One region of the Aliiglaciecola litoralis genome, then DNA from elsewhere that is predicted to be linked to it. Evidence: predicted binding sites of a transcription regulator. Region 1 holds the regulator's gene; each other region holds the start of a gene.
The links. Region 1 encodes sigma-54, which starts transcription at its own class of promoters, with help from an activator protein. Its sites were predicted from a motif close to GTTGGCACGNNNNTNGNNT; they were not measured.
Positions count from the first base shown of each region.

Region 1 (4,516 bases):
TGCCGATCAAAGTAGATTCTCAATCTAATTTCTTTGATGGTAAAACGAAGACATCCATTTTTAAACGAGACGTGAAGATCACTCAGGGCTCGTTGGAAATTTTAGCTGATGAAGTAGAAGTAATCGCAGGCTTAGGCGATGGAAAAGAGGTGTTTATTGCGCGAGGTAATCCAGCAAGATATAGCCAAAAATTAGATGATGGTAGCAATATCAGCGCCGCAGCTAACGAAATTAAATACGAAGTCGCCAACCGTACCCTAACATTGACCGGTGACGCAGAACTCAACCAAGATAGTAGCTTGGTGAAAGGCGAATCGATTTCATTTAACATGGAATTGGAACAGTTGATTGCTGAAAGTAGTGACACCTCAACCGGTGGGGTAACCGCCATATTCCAACCTGATACGTTACGAAAGAAACAAAGCGAAGAGAAAAAACAAGCTGACCAAGAAAAGGACAAACAACCCTGATGGCGACGTTGAAAGCCACTAATTTGGCAAAGTCTTACAAATCCAGACAAGTGGTCAGAAATGTCAGTTTAGAGGTTTCCACTGGCCAGATTGTAGGGTTGCTTGGGCCTAACGGGGCAGGAAAAACCACGACCTTTTATATGATTGTTGGTATTGTCCCATTAGATAAAGGCGATATTTTCATTGATCAGACCGAACTGACACTTGAACCCATGCATGTCAGGGCCAGAAAAGGCATTGGTTATCTTCCTCAAGAATCGTCTATCTTCCGAAAGCTGACGGTCTATCAGAATATTATGGCTATTTTGCAAACCCGCAAAGAATTGAGTTCTGATGAGCGAGAACAGCAGGCCGATGCATTACTTGACGAATTTAACATTAATCATATACGTAACAGCCAAGGAATGAGTTTATCGGGAGGAGAACGGCGTCGAGTTGAAATTGCACGCGCCCTAGCCGCGGATCCCGAGTTCATTTTGTTAGATGAGCCTTTTGCTGGTGTTGACCCAATCTCGGTTAACGATATCAAAAAAATAATTCAACATTTGCGCGACCGCGGTATTGGTGTTCTGATAACCGACCATAACGTGCGTGAAACCCTTGATGTATGCGAAAAAGCATACATTGTCAGTCATGGTGAACTAATTGCCTCGGGGACTGCAGAAGAAGTATTAAACAATCAACAAGTGAGAGATGTATACCTAGGCGAGCAATTCAAGCTATAGTAAAGGTATGTCGAGTTTAACCAAAGCTTTCAGGCTAACTGAGTAAGAAAACAAAACATCAATGAAACCCTCGTTACAACTAAAATTTAGCCAGCAACTTACAATGACGCCGCAGCTGCAACAGGCTATCAGGCTGCTGCAGTTGTCTACGCTAGATTTACAACAGGAAATTCAAGAAGCATTGGAATCCAATCCGCTACTGGAAATGGAAGATAACTCCGATTTTCCAACTGGCGATTCAGCGCTTAAAGGCAATGACGACAAATTTTCAGAAGAGACAGCCACCGCCAGTGCCGATTCGATGGATACCAATGAAGCCTTAGAAAAAGGCGATATACCAGACGAGTTACCGATTGACAGCACGTGGGATGAATACATCAGCGCATCATCTGCACCAGCCTCTATTTCGTCTAGTGGTGGAGGTGACGACGATCAGATATTTCAAGGTGAAACCAGCGACAACATCCAAGATCATTTGATTTGGCAGATGCGTCTGACTCACATGTCAGAATTAGATACAGCGATTGCTGTTGCTATTATCGACTCAATTGATGAATCTGGATATTTAACCATTTCGACCGAAGAAGTGTTGGCCAGTCTAGATCATGATGACGTCGAATTAGATGAAGTGGAATGTGTCCTTAAACGCATTCAGATGTTTGATCCTATCGGTTCAGGTTCGCGCTCTCCGCAAGAATGTTTGATGGTACAACTTAATCAATTTGCGCCAGACACACCTTGGTTAGAAGAAGCAAAGTTATTAATTACCGAACATGCTGATTTGTTGAGCAGCAAAGACTATCGCACGTTAATGCGCAAAACCCGTCTAAAGGAAGATGAACTGCGTGAGGTAATGCGATTATTGCAAACCTTGAATCCTCGTCCTGGCAGCGCATTATTGATTGGCGAACCAGAATATGTCATTCCTGATGTATCTGTAATGAAAAAAAATGGACGTTGGCAGGTGGAACTTAATCCAGATAGTTTACCCAAACTGAATGTCAATCAACAATACGCGGCTATGAGTCGCAGTGCTAAAAATAGCAGCGATAGCCAGTTCATTCGCTCTCATATGCAAGAAGCAAAATGGTTCATTAAAAGCTTGGAAAGCCGCAACGATACCCTACTCAAGGTTGCTAACTGTATTGTACAGCAACAAGTCGGCTTTTTTGAACATGGCCCAGAGATGATGAAGCCTATGGTGCTAAATGATGTGGCTGAAATGGTCGATATGCACGAGTCAACGATTTCTCGGGTGACCACTCAAAAGTACATGCATACGCCCAGAGGTATTTATGAACTGAAGTACTTCTTCTCTAGTCATGTTGCAACAGATTCTGGAGGAGAATGTTCTTCCACTGCAATACGCGCTTTGATCAAGAAACTCGTCGCTGCAGAGCTTCCCAACAAGCCACTGAGTGATAGTAAAATTGCCGAATTGCTGGCTGACCAAGGTATTCAGGTCGCACGCCGGACAATTGCAAAATACCGGGAGTCGTTAAATATCCCACCGTCTAACCAACGCAAGAGCTTACTTTAAGTTCATCAACAGAAGGAATACGCTTTATGCAAATTAACCTTACTGGCCATCATGTAGAAATTACAGATTCATTGCGAGACTATGTAGACACTAAATTTACAAAATTGGAGCGACATTTCGATCACATCAATAATGTGCATGTGATCTTAAATGTAGAAAAGCTCAATCAGAAAGCGGAAGCTACTTTGCACCTTAGTGGAGCTGAAGTATTCGCCACTTCAGAGCACAACGATATGTACGCGGCAATTGATGCTTTGATCGACAAGCTTGATCGACAAGTGATCAAGCACAAGGAAAAAAGTAAGCGCCACTAACCTCCCATTGAATAAGAATCTTAATGGAAATTAAAGACATACTTTCTCCTGACTGCACCAGCTGTGCAGTTCAGGGGACAAGCAAGAAACGCATCTTAGAAGTCATAAGCCAAATTGCCGCTGAACGTCTTGGCGATATTGATCAAACCGCAGTGCTTACGAGCTTACTCAATCGAGAGAAGCTGGGAAGCACCGGAATTGGCAATGGAATCGCGTTGCCACATGGCCGCTTGCAAGGTTTAGAAAAAGTGATTGCGATCCTCATCACCTGTAAACCTTCGATTGAGTTCGATGCTATCGATAATGGTCCAGTAGATATCTTTTTCGCTATCTTAGTTCCTGAAGATCAGGCCCAAGGTCATTTACAAACTCTAGCGACTATTGCGACTAAACTGAGTGATAAAGAGGTGGTTAAGTCTCTTCGCAAAGCTGATAATGACGAGCAGTTGTATAAGGTTATTGTGTCATGAAGTTAATCATTATTAGCGGTCGTTCAGGCTCCGGAAAATCAATCGCATTGCGGGCTCTTGAAGATCTCGGCTATTACTGCGTAGATAACATTCCAGTCAACCTGCTGCCAACTTTGACCCACACAGTGGTGGATGAATATGATCAGGTGGCGGTTAGCATTGATGTACGGAATCTTCCTAAAGAGCCTGGTGAGTTAGTAGAAATTCTAGATTATCTGCCCTCGACTTGGGATATGACTATCGTTTATCTAGACGCTAGTGATGATGTACTGGTTAAGCGTTTTAGTGAAACCAGACGATTGCACCCTTTGTCTCGTCAGAACAAATCATTAGCCGATGCCATTCAGGCGGAGGGGCAATTACTGGCGCCTATTGCCGAACGTGCAGACCTTTATTTAGATACCGATAAGCTGTCAGTGCATCAGTTAGCCGAATTGGTTAGAGAGCGCATACTGGGCAAGAAAAGTTCCAGATTAGTGTTAGTGTTTGAATCTTTTGGTTTTAAATACGGCATCCCCAAAGATGCTGACTACGTATTCGATGCGCGATTTTTACCTAACCCGCACTGGGAACCCGATTTAAAGCATTTAACTGGATTGGACACGCCGGTAGAAATATTCTTGGGCTCGCAACCTATAGTGACCAAATTCATCTGGCAAATCCAAAACTTAATTTCTACTTGGTTACCACATCTAGAACGCAATAATCGCAGTTATGTCACCGTGGCAATAGGATGTACCGGTGGACAACATCGTTCTGTATATGTGGCTGAATCCTTAGCTAAAACCTTTGGCGCATCCCATCCAGATGTGCAGTTAAGACATCGCGAGCTGAATCGGTGAACAGAGTAGAAAAGCAAATTCTGATCGTCAATAAGCTAGGATTACACGCCAGAGCAGCAACAGAGTTGGTTAAGGTCGCGAACCAATTTGACGCTCAAGTAACTTTACAGCAAGGCGAAAAAACTGCCTCCGCAAACAGTGTGCTTGGCCTCATG
Region 1 is NZ_BAAAFD010000020.1:17,275-21,790, forward strand. Features, by position in the region: gene lptA (lipopolysaccharide transport periplasmic protein LptA) at 1-470, shown strand, start outside; gene lptB (LPS export ABC transporter ATP-binding protein) at 470-1,195, shown strand; gene ABD036_RS18565 (RNA polymerase factor sigma-54) at 1,257-2,735, shown strand; gene hpf (ribosome hibernation promoting factor) at 2,762-3,049, shown strand; gene ptsN (PTS IIA-like nitrogen regulatory protein PtsN) at 3,073-3,519, shown strand; gene rapZ (RNase adapter RapZ) at 3,516-4,361, shown strand; gene ABD036_RS18585 (HPr family phosphocarrier protein) at 4,358-4,516, shown strand, end outside.

Region 2 (4,516 bases), on a different contig from region 1:
TTGCGCAACAAATACAAGTGACATGTGAGGAAAAACACGAATTAGCTGAAGAACTATTTGATTGTGATTCAGCCTCTGAAGGTACAATTCCTGTCACTCACCCTACCGATATTGTCGAAATTACGGTTGAGCCGGACAACTATGTTGAGCTCCCCGCTTTGGAACAGCCTCAAAACCAGTCAAACCTCTGGTTGCGTATCAAGCATCAACTAAGTTTTGAAGTACCGGATAATGAACGGGTCTTGAGTCAAAAGAATTGGTACCTTTCCCATCCCAAATACATGGAGCGGGTCGCTAAACGTGCAAAACCTTTTCTGCACTATATAGTTGAACAATTGGAAGAACATCAACTCCCGTTAGAACTCGCCTTGCTGCCCATTGTTGAAAGTGCTTTTGACCCGTTTGCCTATTCCCATGGGCGAGCTGCGGGTATGTGGCAGTTTATTCCAAGCACGGGAAAGCGCTTTGGCATGAAACAGACGTGGTGGTATGACGGCAGACGTGATGTAGTCGCTTCTACTCAAGGCGCAATCGATTACTTGAAATATCTTAATAGAATGTTTGATGGTAATTGGATGCACGCATTAGCCGCGTACAATAGTGGTGAAGGCCGCGTCATGAGGTCGATCAAACGTAACAAAAAAGCTGGCCTGCCAACCGATTTTTGGTCCTTAGACTTACCTAAAGAAACGCGTGCTTATGTGCCTAAACTGTTAGCACTGAGCAGCATTTTACTGGAATCAGAAGACGACGCCATCGCCTGGCCAGAAATACCAAACACGGCCTTTGTGCAAGTCATAGACATAGACTCGCAAATCGATTTAGCCTTGGCTGCTGACCTTGCCGGGTTAAGTCTCAAAGAACTGCATGCCTTAAATGCAGGTTTCAATCGTTGGGCGACAGATCCCAAAGGGCCTCATCGCTTGCTTGTACCGGTCGAACGTGCCGACACCTTTATCGCTGCATTGAATGACATAGACGCCAATAAACGGCTTAACTGGGTGCGTCATAAAGTGCAAAGTGGCGATAGTTTGCTGAAGTTATCAAAAGACTATCATACAACCGTTGATGTCATTAAAGGGGTCAATGACATGGACGGTAATATGATCCGTGTAGGTGACTACATCTTAGTGCCCGTATCGTTAAAGTCGTTAGAATCATATTCACTGTCACAAGACCAGCGCCTTGCCTCTACGCAATCTAAACGACGCGCTGCCTATCAGTTAAGTCACGTGGTCAAATCCGGAGATACGTTTTGGGATTTAAGCAAGCAATATGACGTCAATATTCGTAGTTTAGCTAAGTGGAATGGAATGGCACCAACCGACCCACTACTACCTGGCAAAAGCTTAGTGATTTGGGTAAATCAAGTATCAGAAGAACAGCGCAAAGACGCGGTTGTGCGAACGCTCACGTATACGGTTAAAAAAGGCGATTCATTAGCCCGAATAGCCGACAAGTTTAAGGTTAAACTAAGTGATCTAAAGCGTTGGAATCAAAATAAACTATCTAAATACCTGCAACCGGGTCAAAAGCTTCGAGTGTTTGTTGACGTGACGCGGACCTAAATTAACCCATGTTAGGTTTCAATAAAAGCAACCTAGATAAAAGCCATGAGGGACCATGGCTATTATTGGATCTTTGCATGCTTGGGCTACTGTTGATAAACCTCATCTGGATTATTTTCGACTCTCTTTATGCCACTGCATTTTTTAAACAAGCATTAGGGATGATATCTCAAGATTGGGTGATTGCTTACGCGCCTGTCCATGCAAATTTTCTACTCATCGATCTCGTATTTATTGCCATATTTCTAAGCGAGTTTATGCTTCGATGGATTGCCGCTGTTGTACGTAAAACTTACTTTCGCTGGTACTTTTTCCCCTTTATTCACTGGTACGACTTAGTTGGTTGTATTCCGTTGGGAGCGGCACGCATTTTCCGTTTTCTGCGTATTTTTTCAATTTTACACAGACTCCATAAATACCAAATCATAGACTTACGACGTACTGCGGTGTTTCGTTTTATCGCCTTTTACTACGATGTATTTGTTGAAGAATTATCTGACCGTATTGTGGTGAAAGTGTTGTCTGATGCACAAAAAGATTTAGCGGCTGGCTCCCCGTTAATAGAAGACATCAGCCAAAAAGTATTGGTAACTCGACTGCCTATCATCACCAAATGGGCGGCATCGGTAATGAGCCATATTGGTGAGTCAATAGAGCACGATGAACACGGCAAATCGGTGCGTTCGCATGTCAATAGCAGTGTTGGTAAAGCCGTTCGTAGGAACGCACAAATATCAACGCTAAAATTGGTGCCGGTGTTGGGAGGCACAATTGAAAAGACCTTAGAAGGAGCAATAACCGACATCGTTACTCAATCTATCGTAAATTTACTAAAAGACATGACTCCTGAGAAAATTGATGACTTTGTTGAACATGGTTTAGGACGCTTTACATCTGAAGATGAACAATTAGATCAAGAGGTTTTAGCGGTGGTTAACGAATGTATTGAACTACTTAAACTTCATGTAGCTCAGCAGCGCTGGAAAAGCGAAGCAGATCCATTAAGTGCTGACATTGAAACCATTGATGAAAAAGGAGTCACTCCTTGAAATGGCTCGAGCTAAAAATTCCACCTGCCATAGTGTTAATGCTATGTACTTTGCTCAGTGCGCTCGCCAAAAAGTATGCAATTGGACTATTTAGACCAGTCAAGCAATTGGATATATGGGTGGGATTGAGCTTTACGATTGCATTTATCATTTTGATTGCAGGGATTGTTGCCTTTAGACGAGCTAAAACAACGGTCGATCCTACAGATCCTCAAAGTGCAACTACGCTTGTCACCAATGGTGTATTTCGCTTTACCCGTAACCCAATGTATCTAGGCATGGTGATCTTACTTGTTAGCGCTACCTTATACTTAGGTACTTGGATTGGCTTTGTCAGTGTCGCGCTTTTTATTATATATATTACGCAGTTTCAAATAAAACCCGAGGAACGCATTGTTGAGCAGTTATTTGGGCAACCTTATGTAGAATACAAAAATTCGGTAAGACGCTGGATTTAAGCCAACGTTTCAACACCATAGACAGTCCGAATCGTATCGTGTATCGCTCACAGCCTTAATCCAATATTATCGGTGCAATTTCGCCCTAAAGGCTTATCAAAAGAAAACTAAGCTTGCTGTTTGACTGAAATTCATCCTCAACTCCCCAATACCCTTAAATCAAACTTGAACGTAAATCGATATTTTTAGCTATCTGTCTTAAGTGTTTAGCTTGAGTATAAGGAAAACATTTCAATACTGTGCAAATAAGTCCCTCTGCCTGCACAATTTTCATACTTCATGGTCAGCAATCACTCCACTTTAAAGTAAAATATTGTTTTATATGGCATTTCAATATTGGCACGCAATCTGAATATACCTATGCGAACTCAATCCCCTTACAGAGTTTCGTCAAATAGAGGAAGCTCAATTTAATGAAAGGGATTCAATCAAAGGAGAATCATTATGAAAAAATTAACTTTAGCATCACTTATCGCAGCTATGTTTGTGCTACCTGCTACTGCAGGAGATCACGAACACTTGAATAAAGATAAAATAAGCAGTACGTTTTCTGAATTAGATAATGATGAAGACGGATATATCTCCAAAGAAGAAGCAGACGATGATGATATTTGGGAACACTTTTCAAGTATCGACGGAATTTTGGGTCACCCCGCTGACGGCAATCTGTCTAAAAGCGAATTCGATGCCTATATGCAAAGACATACGGGTGAAGTTGCTTCTAACAAAGAGGTTTCGGATTCCGCGAAAGATTCTAAGATGAAAGATCTTGATCCTATCGAGCACAACTTCGAAACTTTAGACGATGACGACAATGGATTCATTTCATTATCAGAAGCCTCTGATCACAATGTAAAAGACCATTTCGGCTATGCTGATGCGAACTCGGATAAACGTATTTCTCGTGACGAATTCGAGCACTATACAATGTCTGGAACGGAAGTAACGGTTTCTAACAAGTATTAATCAGCACTAAGATAGACCAAAAAAAACCGTCGGTATTTACCGACGGTTTTTTGCTGAAACCATGTTTTTCGCACCGCGCGCCAACTAATTTAGTATTATCCTTTTCGCCAAGTGGTTCCGTTTGGTCCATCTTCTAACACCACATTTAGCGCACTCAAAGCATCTCTGGCGGCATCCGCAGCAGCCCAATCCTTATTGGCTCTGGCGTCATTACGTGCTTTGATCAAAGCTTCAATCCCAGCAACTTCGTCGTTATTCCCTGCTCCACCTTGCAAATAGTCACTTGGTTGTAATTGCAAAATACCCAGAATAGCGCCCAGCTTTTTCAAAATTCCAGCCAAATCACGGGCCGCTTGACCACTGGCTTTATTAAGCTCCTTAGCCACATCGAACAATACCGAAAAGGCTTCAGGTGTATTGAAATCATCATCCATCGCCATTTCAAATCTGGCTAGATAACCACCTTGTTGCAAAT
Region 2 is NZ_BAAAFD010000008.1:12,227-16,742, forward strand. Features, by position in the region: gene ABD036_RS13310 (LysM peptidoglycan-binding domain-containing protein) at 1-1,568, shown strand, start outside; gene ABD036_RS13315 (ion transporter) at 1,577-2,617, shown strand; gene ABD036_RS13320 (methyltransferase family protein) at 2,614-3,075, shown strand; gene ABD036_RS13325 (EF-hand domain-containing protein) at 3,520-4,041, shown strand; gene cysS (cysteine--tRNA ligase) at 4,137-4,516, opposite strand, start outside.
Region 2: ABD036_RS13325 (EF-hand domain-containing protein) is a predicted target of sigma-54. The motif match lies at 3,411-3,429, and genes of this name have one in related genera.

Region 3 (4,516 bases), on a different contig from region 1:
CTTCAATCATTAAAGTTTTAGTGCTCATTGCTGGGCTCTTCATCGCCTTAGAATTTTTAGGGTTAACCGGCACAGTAACATCACTTCTAGCAGGGGCAGGTATCATCGGCTTGGCCTTAGGTTTTGCCTTCCAAGACATGGCTGAGAACTTAATCGCTGGTATTGCCATGGGGATCCGGAAGCCATTCCAGATAGGAGACGTGGTTGAGGCGGACGACGTTTTTGGTACCGTAAGAACCATCAACTTGCGTAATACTTTAGTGGAAACTTTTTTTGGCCAAATAGAAGTTGTCCCAAACAAAATTCTCTTTCGTAACATTTTAACCAACTACTCAACGACAGGGGTAAGAAGAATAGAGGTTCCTGTGGGTATCTCCTATGCTGATGATCCTGAAAAGGCAGCTGAAGTAATTGTAGAAGCTATAAACGCCTGCGACTTTGTTATAAAACAAGACGAAACCGCCGTTTTTGCCAAAGAGTTCGCGGACAGTAGCATTAATTTGCTGGTTTGGTTTTGGATTGATTATCCTGGCCAAACTGGCTTTATGAAAGCCAGACACACAGCGGTTGTCGAAATCAAAAAAGCGCTAGAGAAAGCAGATATTCTGATCCCGTTCCCAATCAGAACCTTAGATTTTGGAGCCAAAGGTGGAGAGAAATTAAATGCCATGTTGTCTGAGAAAAAATCGGACGGATCTGAGCAATCTTCTGCATCGACCAATGAAAAGTACGGTGAGCCTGACACTAGCTCAGGCTCAGACACGGCTAATGGTGATTCTGAGGGAGAGAACTGATAGCGCTTAAGAGGTATAGAAACACGGAAATAAACCGCGTATTTTAACTATTAAATACGCGGTTTTCTATTTGCGATAGGTGCAGTCACGTCAATGGATTTAGTTCGGGGATCGCTTTCGCTTAAGATCCAAACTGTCTTGCAATACGACGATATGCTCAGGTAACTTTTTTTCAAACTCTGGGTGCCAGCGCCAATAATGTGTGTGGGTAAATAATCGTGGAAATAAGCCAGGAAAAGCAGCCTCAACATCAATATCTTTGATAGGCAACAACCCATTTGTTTTTTCCGATTGGGTCTTCCCGCAAGAGTAAGGAGCAGAAAACGCGTTTTCCACTGGACCTGAAACAATGTCTCCGCCAAAAACCCAGAAAGGCTTCGAGTAGATATTAGTCCAACGTGTCAGACAAAATACTGCACTATGGTGCAAGTATTTACGTTCACCGGTTTGATAGGTGTAGTGACCATTTTCTTTGACAGGGGGAAGTGTGGGATATTGCCTATCCAATTTGCGGTCCGTAAATTCCTGAGCATGCTTAAACAACAAAAAATCAGCATAGGTCAAAGGGCTGCCAATGGTAACTAGGTCGGAAATAAGCCAGGGACAATGCGCAGCTCGGTCATTTTCGACATCGGCGCAGTCTAATTGTAGCTGACGGAAAAGTGCGTACTGTAATCGCTGATATTCTTCGCATTCCTCTTCAACAGACAAAGTTTCCATTTTTTCAATCAAAGTCAAAGCAGGCTTCGACAATTCAAGTGGTTCACCCTGTACATTCTTAAATTTATTATTTTGTGCCCAATACTGAGTTAACACGTCATAGGCGATGATCGAACCTAAACTGTGGCCGACTAACACAATTCGATCATATTTCCCCGTAGCTGCTATGTTTTTCAGTAAGTCCACGCCTCCGTCGCGAATAGCCTGTCTTACTCTTATATTACTGGGTGACGCCATCACATATCGGGCAACATCGCCAAGATAGCTGACAATTTTTACCAATAGCGCACTAAGCACAATTACGATCAGCGGCTTAATCAAGCTAACAAGAAGTGACTTGCTAACATCAGGCGCAGTCATCGAAGATTGATTTAACGGATCGGCAATAAACCAGGTTAACGCGAATATGGCCGCAATTAAAAACCAAACCAAAAACAATAATCTTTGGAGCGGTTTTGGAAAATCTGATGGCTTTCTCAATAAAACCGAAAATAACCACGCTTTGAGATGCTCAGTGCTGGTGCCAACCGTGTGATGCGCCCAATAGTATTCGTAGAAATCGACTCTTGAAGTCTGTTTATTCTGCCCCTTAATTGTTGCGTAATCAGTGGTCAGTCGACGATGTTCAAAGGATCCTGATATTTCACTGGGTTTATTCCAATACCGTGTGTTGTCCAGTGCTTTGTCTTTAACCCAAACACTTTTAACAAACTCTCTCACTGTGTCCATAGGCCGTTGCTCACCTATTCCGTGAACCAGCACCACCGCTTGTTTTTTCATGTATCCATCGTGTAGGGGCTAATGAGTGAGTGTTATTTAAACACGCTACACCAGTGCCCACAACGAAAAAAAAGCAAAAAAAAGCGCCATTGCTGGCGCTTTTCTAATCGTTATTTAGTGACTATTTACCGATAGTTAAGTTACTAACTACGTCTTTCACATCACTGGTTTTTTTAGCAATGCTAACTGCTAGGTCACGCTCAGCGTTGCTGTCTACTTTACCCGTTAGTGTCACAATACCTTCTTCCACTTCCACTTCGATATCGGTACCACTAACTTCTGATTCAAACAGCAGGCGGGTTTTAACCACAGACTCTACTTTCGAATCTTTCAAATTTTGCATAATGATCGCAGTATCTGATCGCTCTGTATCACCTTCAACACTTAGCTGGTTATCAACACCTTCAACTCCGTCAAGCGATAACATGAGCTCTTCCGCTAGCGCTCTGTCTACTTCAGTATCGACTTTACCGGTTAGAGTAATAACACCTTGTTTGACATCAGTATTGATGTCAAAAGCATCTAAATTACCATTAAACATTAAGGTGGTTTCGGCTTTACCGTCAATCCACGCGTCTTTCGCTGTGTCCGTCCAAGTGTTTTCTGCATTAGCACTCATTGATGCTGTTGTCAGGGCAGCGGCAATCATTAGTGAACATGTAGTACGTTTCATAATTTACTCCTTTTTTTGTAAAGACACCCATGGTATTGCCAATTTAATGCCAACTACTAACCCATTGTTTTTAAATGAAATATCGAACTTTATGGTATTTAGAAAAGTGAATGGCTGTGTAGTTTGTAAACACATCTTTGTAAGATCTTCATGATAAATAAAGAGGTTTAATGGCAGGTTTGACAATAAAATAATGCGTTCAAGAAACGTAAATGAAGCAAACAATTAATCCGAATGGGATATCAATGTTTTACGTACTTGGTTCACAATAGCGTTGATATCTTGCATGTCTTGCTCGGCAAAAGCGTGATCATTACTTTTCTGTAGAATCGCTTGTAACTGCGACTTTGCAAACTGATGGACATCCTGTCTTTGAGATATACTGACTAAGCGCTGTAAACTTTCAACAAGCCTAATGGTAACTGCAATAGACGTTTCTGCATACTGTCTTATTTGGTCAAATGCAGCACTAGCGAGACCATTGAAATCGTGAGCTTTACATTGCAATCTCAAATTTTTCTGCTGATCATAATACCGCCCTGAATGCACTTTAGCGTTCGCTAGTTCGCACAAAGCGACGGATAGTTTGTCGACGCACGAAATGGCAGTGTAAGGATCATTTACGCCAGGAGATAAAGCGCGCACTGCAATCTCGACTAATTGATGAATGGCATATTCTGGATCTTGAATTGGTGTACGTTTACTACCGACAATAAATAATGCTCTGATTTTTTCAATAACTTTTTCACTAACTGGGTAGTTGGCGTCAACCTCCGCCACTTTAATATCTTTTGCTAACATGTCTCCTGGACGAGATGAAAAGCGTATGGTGAGGTCGTGCTCACATGCTAGCTTCAATAATGATGCCTTATTGAGCACCTGAAGATAACCATTTTTGCCAGCTGTGATAGTCATAGTGAGCAGCGTGTTATCTGCTTTTTTACTGTCAGAGCACTTTGGTGAATCGAGCTCATCTGATAAATGCTGTAAGGCTTTTAAGACCTCACAATACACTTGGTCAACCACGTTATCCGCTTGGATACTTCGCGCTACATGATGGATAAAGTAGATAAGTACAAACACACTCATAAAGGTAGCCGCAAGACACCATGCGATAGAAAACCCAAGCGCCAGATTCTGATGCGCTTGCATACTCATCACATACACTAAAACAAGGCAAAAACTAAAATTTGCAATGAATGTACCTAGTACGACTTGAGTGCCCGTATCATCCATAAAGTTGCGGATAAGACGCGGTCCAAACTGTGATGACGCTAAAGTCAGGGTCACTATAGTGATGGAAAATGCGATACTGGTAACCGTGATCATCGAGCCCGCAATGGTATTCACCAAAGAGCGTAGCGTTTCTTGATCGAGATGATAGAGATGCTTAAACCAAGTAATATCGACCAATATTAAGCTGCGGTCGATCCATACGCATAAGATGGAAGTCAATACTGAAGTAAGCACCATCAACACAGGAATAAACCAAAAACTGGTTTTGACAGTGTAATAAAATTTTTTAAAACCGGTCTGGAGATTCATTTAT
Region 3 is NZ_BAAAFD010000002.1:335,158-339,673, forward strand. Features, by position in the region: gene ABD036_RS05160 (mechanosensitive ion channel family protein) at 1-794, shown strand, start outside; gene ABD036_RS05165 (hypothetical protein) at 894-2,294, opposite strand; gene ABD036_RS05170 (BON domain-containing protein) at 2,416-2,967, opposite strand; gene ABD036_RS05175 (DUF2254 domain-containing protein) at 3,193-4,512, opposite strand.
Region 3: ABD036_RS05170 (BON domain-containing protein) is a predicted target of sigma-54. The motif match lies at 3,003-3,021, and genes of this name have one in related genera.